2 regions of the Arthrobacter sp. NPDC058192 genome follow, and region 1 is predicted to be linked to the other one. Evidence: predicted binding sites of a transcription regulator. Region 1 holds the regulator's gene; the other holds the start of a gene.
The links. Region 1 encodes HspR, which represses chaperone genes until heat shock. Its sites were predicted from a motif close to AAGTTGAGTCNNNNNGACTCAACTT; they were not measured.

Region 1 (3,405 bases):
AGACGACCGCCAAGGTGGTCCGGAGCGAACACCGCGACATCCTCGATGCCATCCGGCGACGGGACGCGGATGCAGCCAGGCGCGCTGTGGGCGACCACATCCGCAGTTTTTACAACATTGGAAACGTCAAGGGCCTGAACCACCCGAGCTGACGCCGCAGTCGGCGTCACTGGTGCAGGACCGCGGCACCCGGGACCGGGGAAAATGCCCCCGTCCCATATCGAAGGAGATATGGACGCTGATGAGTACGCTCACACAAGCACAAAGCCGCCAGGCTGAATACGGTTCACCGGACAAGCTCAAGGTTGCGATCGGCAGTGCCGTCGGCACAACGATCGAAAACTACGACTTCCTGGCCTACGGCACAGCCGCTGCACTGTACTTCGGCAGCGCGTTTTTCCCTGGCCAGGACCCCCTGGCCGCCACCTTGCTCGCGTTCGCCACGCTGGCCGTGGGCTTTGCGATGCGGCCGCTGGGCGGGCTCATCGGCGGCTACCTCGGGGATAAGTACGGCCGGAAACCGGTCCTCGTCGGTGCGCTCCTGGTCATGGGCGGTGCCACCTTCCTTATCGGTGTCCTGCCCACCTACCAGCAGGTGGGCGTTCTGGCTCCGATCCTGCTCGTTGCCATCCGCATCATCCAGGGCCTTGCCTTCGGCGCGGAGTGGGGCGGCGCGATCATGATGACCTTTGAGCACGCCCCGTGGCGCCAGCGCGGCCGGTACACCGGCATCCCCCAGGCCGGCGTCCCGCTCGGACTGCTGCTGGCCAACCTTGTCTTCCTGGCCACCACCGGCTGGAACAATGAATGGTCCTGGCGGGTACCGTTCCTGGCCAGCTCCATCCTTATCATTGCCGGCATCATCATCCGCCTCAAGGTCAGCGAATCGCCCGAGTTCGAGGAAACCAAGGCCAAGGGCGAGCTCGTCAAGAACCCGCTGCTGACCGTGATCAGGGACGACTGGCGCAACATCCTGCGTGTCATCGGCCTGCGGCTGGCCGAATCAGGCGGCTTCTACGTGATCGTGACCTACCTGCTGTCCTACATCACCAGCAACAAAATCGCCGACCGCCAGACCGGCCTGACGGGCCTCGTCCTCGCCGCGGCACTGGGCGTCGTCACCACCATCCTCTGGGGCCGGTTCACCGACAACGTCGGCCGCCGCAAGGTGTACATTGCGGGCTCGGCCGGGATCATCCTGTTCGGCGTTCCGCTGTTCCTCTTGGTCAACACGGGCGTCCCGTTCCTGATCGTCCTCGTGTACATCATCGGACTGCCGATCCTCCACGACATGCTGGCAGGCGCCCAGGGCGCCTGGTTCTCCGAGTTGTTCCACGCCAACACCCGGACCTCGGGCGCCTCGATCGGCTACCAGTTCTCCGCCGCCATCTCCGGCTTCATCCCCCTGATCGCCGCGGCCACGGCAGCGGCCTGGGGCTGGGGCGGGGTGTCCATCGTTTACATGGGCTGCGGCGCGATCGGTCTTGTCGCCGCCCTGGCCACCCGCGAAACGTGGAGCCGGCGCGAACGCGGCGCCGTCGACCAGCTCATCGCCTCGGGCAAATAAGGACGACCAAGCAACGGCGGCGACCCCGCCTCCCAACAGCTGTGCCCGGGACCAGCGGTCCCGGGCACAGCTGTTTGTCTTATCCGAATCCCGCAGATGTCGCGGTTGTCTCAGTCGATCCCGCGGGGCCGCCACACCACCAAGGCCTGGGACCTCGCCTGGGGTCGCTTCCCGCGGGCCAAACTGACGACGTCGCCGGCCGTTCCGGCCGCGAAGATCCGCGCATCGGTCGCCTGGCGGCGCCGGCCCAGCTCCTCGGTCAGCTCACCGACCCGGCGCTGCAGGGCGGCCACCTGGTTCTCCAGCTGCAGGATCCGCTTGATGCCTTCCAACGAGACGCCCTCATGGGAGAGCCGCTGGACTTCGCGGAGCATGTTCACGTCCCGCTGCGAGTAGCGCCGCGACTTGCCCGGCGCCCGGCTGGGCGAGACGATGCCCAGCCGGTCGTACTGGCGCAGTGTCTGCGGGTGCATGTCCGCCAGCTCAGCCGCAACGGAGATGACGAAGATCGGCTGATCGAAGTCAATAGCCATGGCTGGACCCCGTTCCTAGAGCCGGGCCTTGGCTGCCAGGCCCGAGCGGACGTCCTCGCCGTCCGTGGCCGCGGCGAACGCCTTCACGGCTTCCTCCGCTTCCTTGTTCAACCGCCGCGGGACGGCGACGTCGATCGTCACGAGCAGGTCGCCGGTGGCCTTGGCGTGCTTGATGCCCCGGCCCTTGACGCGCAGCGTGCGGCCCGACGGGGTGCCTGCAGGCACCCTGACTTTGACCGTGTCGCCGTCGACCGTCGGAACCTCGATGTCCGCGCCCAGGGCGGCCTCCGGGAAGGAGACCGGCACATGGATGCGGAGGTTGTCGCCGTCGCGGACGTAAAAATCGTGCGGCTTCACGGAAACTGTGACCATGAGGTCGCCGTTGCCTGCCGGCGCGTACTGGCCCTTGCCGCGGACGCGGACCTTCTGCCCGTCCTTGATGCCGGCCGGGATGCGGACGTCGATGACCTCGCCGTCCGGTTCCCGCAGACCGATGGTTGTGCCGCGGATGGACCCGGCAAACGAGATCGAGGTGGACGCGGTGCGGTCCGCACCCTTCTGCGGAGCCCGCTGGAAGGACTGGCCTCCACCGCCGAATCCGCCGCCGCCGAAGAGATCCGCGAACTCGGGCGGAATGCCGCCCGCGGTGCTGTAGCCGCCGGAGTGGCGTCCCCCGCCGCCGGTGAAGAGCCCGCCGAAGAGGTCTTCGAAGCCTGCCCCGCCGGCACCCCCGCCGGCTCCGCCGGGAGCGAAGCGTGCACCGCCGCCCATGGCGCGGATGGCGTCGTATTGCTGGCGCTCGTCGGGATCGGAGAGCACCGAATACGCCTCGGAGATGTCCTTGAACTTTTTCTCCGCCGCCGCATCGCCCGCGTTCCTGTCGGGGTGGTGCTGCCGGGCAAGCTTCCGGTAGGCCTTCTTGATGTCGGCGTCGGAAGCGTCCTTGGCGACACCAAGGATCTTGTAAAAGTCCTTGTCCACCCAATCCTGGCTAGCCAATGGCGTTTCCTTTCAAAATACAAAGAGATAAGGCGACATTACCGCTGAACGCCGTAGCGGATGAGGGGGCCCGGGAGTGGCTTCGGGCCTGCCGGAGCCGGGTGGGCGAGGATCGCAGATCCTTGGCCACCCGGCGTAGGGGCGGGGCCCCCTCATCCGCGAAGGCGTGAAGGTGACTACGCCGGAACAGCCACGATGACCTGGGCAGCGCGGAGGACGCGGTCCCCGGACTTGTAGCCCGAGCGCAGGACCTGGCTGACAGTGTCGAATTCGACGTCGTTGCCGGGCTGCTGGATCAGGGCCTCG
Region 2 (3,405 bases), on a different contig from region 1:
AGCCGGCTGGCCGGGATGCCCGTGGACCGGGAGATAATCCCGGCGATCTCCGCTTCACCGACAACGGCCTCGGCGCCGTCGGACGCCGCAGGTGCACTGGAAATCGCAGCGGAGAGCTTCCCGTTCACTGCGTCGATCTCATCCCGCAGCCGCGAGGCCTCTTCATAGCGCTCAGCGGCCACGGCACCGTTCTTGGACTTTTCCAGGGTTGCGAGCTGCTCGCGAAGGACAGCCACGTCGGTCTGTGAGCCAAGTTTGAGGCTCAGCCGCGCACCCGCCTGGTCGATGAGGTCGATGGCCTTGTCGGGCAGGAAACGGTCCGTCACGTAGCGTGCGGAGAGTTCGACGGCGGCGCGGATCGCCTCGTCGGTGTAGCGGATGCCGTGGTGTTCCTCGTACCGTCCGCGCAGGCCGTCGAGGATCTGTACGGCGTCCTCTATGCTCGGTTCACCGACCTGTACGGGCTGGAAGCGGCGTTCCAGTGCCGCGTCCTTCTCCACCTTGCGGTATTCGTTCAGGGTGGTGGCGCCGACGAGGTGAAGTTCACCACGGGCCAGACGCGGCTTCAGGATGTTTCCTGCGTCCATGCCGCCTTCCCCCGCGCCGCCGGCTCCGACGACCGTGTGAAGTTCGTCGATGAACAGGATGATTTCCCCGGCGTGTGAACCGACCTCGTCCATCGCCTTGGTCAGACGCTCCTCGAAGTCACCGCGGTACCGTGTTCCGGCCAACATAGCCGGCAGATCCAGGGCAATGACGCGCTTGTCGCGCAGCTGTTCGGGCACGGCGCCTGCGATGATCGCCTGCGCCAGCCCTTCGATGATCGCGGTCTTGCCCACGCCGGCTTCCCCAACTAGGACGGGGTTGTTCTTGGTGCGCCGGGCCAGGATCTCGATGGCCTGCTCGATCTCGGCACTACGGCCGATTACCGGGTCCAGGCCGCCTTCGCGGGCACGTGCCGTGAGGTCGCTGCCGTAGGTGTCCAAGGTCGGGGTGTCAGACCCGGCGGCAACTGCCTGCGGCCGTCCGGGCTCCGCGCCGGTCGGCGTGGGCCCCGGCGATGCCGACTGCGCGCGCGGACCGGACTGCAGGGATTCCGGCGTCACACCGGCCGCTGCGAGCACCTGCCCGGCCGGGGCCTCCTGATTGACGACGAGCGCGAAGAACACGTGTTCAGGATCGATGTAGGTTGAGCCGAACGCCCGGGCAACCTGGTAGGCGTCGAGTAGGGCGCGCTGCGCTGACGGCGTTAGGGCCAGCGTCGTTTCCGCCCGGGCGTTTGCCTGCTCGGGGAGACGCTCCTCGGCCGCCGTGGCGATGGCAGCAGGCTCCGCGCCTGCGCGGCGGATATAGTCGGTGGCCGGTTCCTGCTCGACCAAGACACGCAGGATGTGCAGCGCGTCCACATGGATGTGACCGTGCTCTGCGGCGAACTGCGCCGCACGCGCGAGCACATCATGGGTGCGCCGGCTCAGCAGCCGGGTGATGTCCATCGGGTGCCCGAAGCGGGCCGCTTGCTGGCCCTGCAGGTAACGGGCAAGAAATTCGTCGAACGAGCCGTGGCCGGACTCGGCCGGCCCAATAAATGCAGCCATGAAACCTTCCTAAGAGAGTTGAGTGTACTTGACTCAACGTTGGAAAAACGGATTTATTCCCGGGTCCAGCGGCCAGGGTCCGGATCCGGGGGGAGCCAGGCGCCGGGGCGCCTGGAGACCGCCCATGCTCAGCGTGCAACTGTGTTCCGGGAGCAGATGCCGTGCAGGACTGGCCGCCAGCCAGGCGCCTGGCCGGCCACGGCCCATCAGAGCCGACGCCCGCCCTTGACTTCTCTGCTGACCGTTGTCAGCCTTTCCACAACAGGGGGCCTCCGTCCGCTCATGAAGCCCAGTGGAGGATACAGATGATCCGTGCCAGGTCGCTGATGCGTTCCGCGGCTTCCGGACGCGAGGTTTCGCGCCTCGAGCTGTTCTTCGATCTGGTCTTTGTTTTCGCCCTATCGCAACTCTCCCATCATTTGTTGGAGCATCCTTCGTGGGTGGCGGCCGGTGAGACATTTGTGCTGCTCCTTGCTGTCTATAAGGTGTGGGTGTACACGACCTGGTCGGCGACGCTGCTGGACACTTCGCGGCTTGAGGTCCAGTGGATGCTGCTGATCGTCATGCTTGTTTCCCTGTTCATGAACGCCTCAATCGGCTCAGCGTTCGGCGCCTTCGGCTGGCTCTTTGCTGCGAGCTATCTGTTGGTCCAGCTTGGCCGAGGTGCGTGGATGCTTACTGTCGGACTCGACCGGACCACCCACAGCCATTTCGTGCGCACGCTGATCTGGGGGTGTATGAGTGGGCCATTTTGGGTTGCCGGCGTCTTCTTCGACCCCGGGCCCCGGTTGGTGTTCTGGGGTGTCGCTGCCGCGATCGATCTGGGTGGCCATATGTTGGCGCACCGGTTGCCCGGCCGGAAAACCGAAGGCAGCCAGGTCCCTCTCCCGGGAGAGAGGATCTTTGAGCGGTTCGCATTGTTCTACCTGATCGCACTCGGCGAAACGATCATTTCAACCGGCCTGGCCATAGCGGGCAACCTGGAGGACCCCTTGATACTTTTGACCGGGACCGTAAGTTTAGCTGGAAGCGTCGCGATCTGGTGGTGCTACTTCCACGGCCTTGAGCGTGAGACTTTGGCAAAGCTAGCTTCACTAGATGATCAGTTCCGGCCCGGTATTTTGGCGGGCAATACCTTGCTCGTGTTACTGGCGGGCCTGATCTTGGTGGCGATCGGTGATCAGCTCGTGATCAGCGAGCCGGGCGCCCGCCCTGGCCTGGCCACCGTTCTGTTTCTGTATGGTGGACCAGCTCTTTTCCTTGCCGCCCGGGGCGTGTTTATTCGACGCGTGCTGGGCCGCCGCCGACCACCCGATCTCGCCGGCATCGGAGCCCTGGCGGTTCTGGCAGGCATGAGCTCTCTCCTACCGGCCTTCGTGGCCGCCATGGGGGCCGTTCTTCCCCTCATAGGCGTAGCAGTTTCCGACGCCGCGCACCGCCGCAGGCGCGCGAAACAGGGTCCCGCTGGTGGTTTTTAGGCTGCCAGGGAAGGTGTCTGTCACCAGCAGCGGCCGGGCCGCCTCCGGCACAGGCCTGATTATTCGCCTTCGTTGACCGACTGGCGGCGATGACGTTCCCGTTGGCCGTACGCCGCCCGAAGAATGTCGTCCTTTGATTCGAATCCCGAGCCCAACGCGCCGCCGATGAGCGCCGCCGATGTCGTCATCCAAGCGACTTCCGCAAAGTCCCAAACGGTCACTGGATGTTGCAGAGTCTGCGCCAATAAGACACCGTCGATGGTGAACGCGGCGGCCAGCAGCACGGCCACGAATAGCAGGAAGTAGCTGATCACGACGCCGATCATCAATGA

Region 2: a site for HspR is predicted at 1,611-1,635, ahead of ACFVVK_RS03620 (ATP-dependent Clp protease ATP-binding subunit). Genes of this name have one in related genera too.

Annotation. Positions count from the first base shown of each region.
Region 1 is NZ_JBHVVJ010000001.1:351,750-355,154, forward strand. Features, by position in the region: gene ACFVVK_RS01670 (FadR/GntR family transcriptional regulator) at 1-152, shown strand, start outside; gene ACFVVK_RS01675 (MFS transporter) at 242-1,567, shown strand; gene ACFVVK_RS01680 (heat shock protein transcriptional repressor HspR) at 1,678-2,100, opposite strand; gene ACFVVK_RS01685 (DnaJ C-terminal domain-containing protein) at 2,116-3,099, opposite strand; gene ACFVVK_RS01690 (nucleotide exchange factor GrpE) at 3,276-3,405, opposite strand, start outside.
Region 2 is NZ_JBHVVJ010000002.1:323,846-327,250, reverse strand. Features, by position in the region: gene ACFVVK_RS03620 (ATP-dependent Clp protease ATP-binding subunit) at 1-1,595, opposite strand, end outside; gene ACFVVK_RS03615 (low temperature requirement protein A) at 1,901-3,073, shown strand; gene ACFVVK_RS03610 (hypothetical protein) at 3,133-3,405, opposite strand, start outside.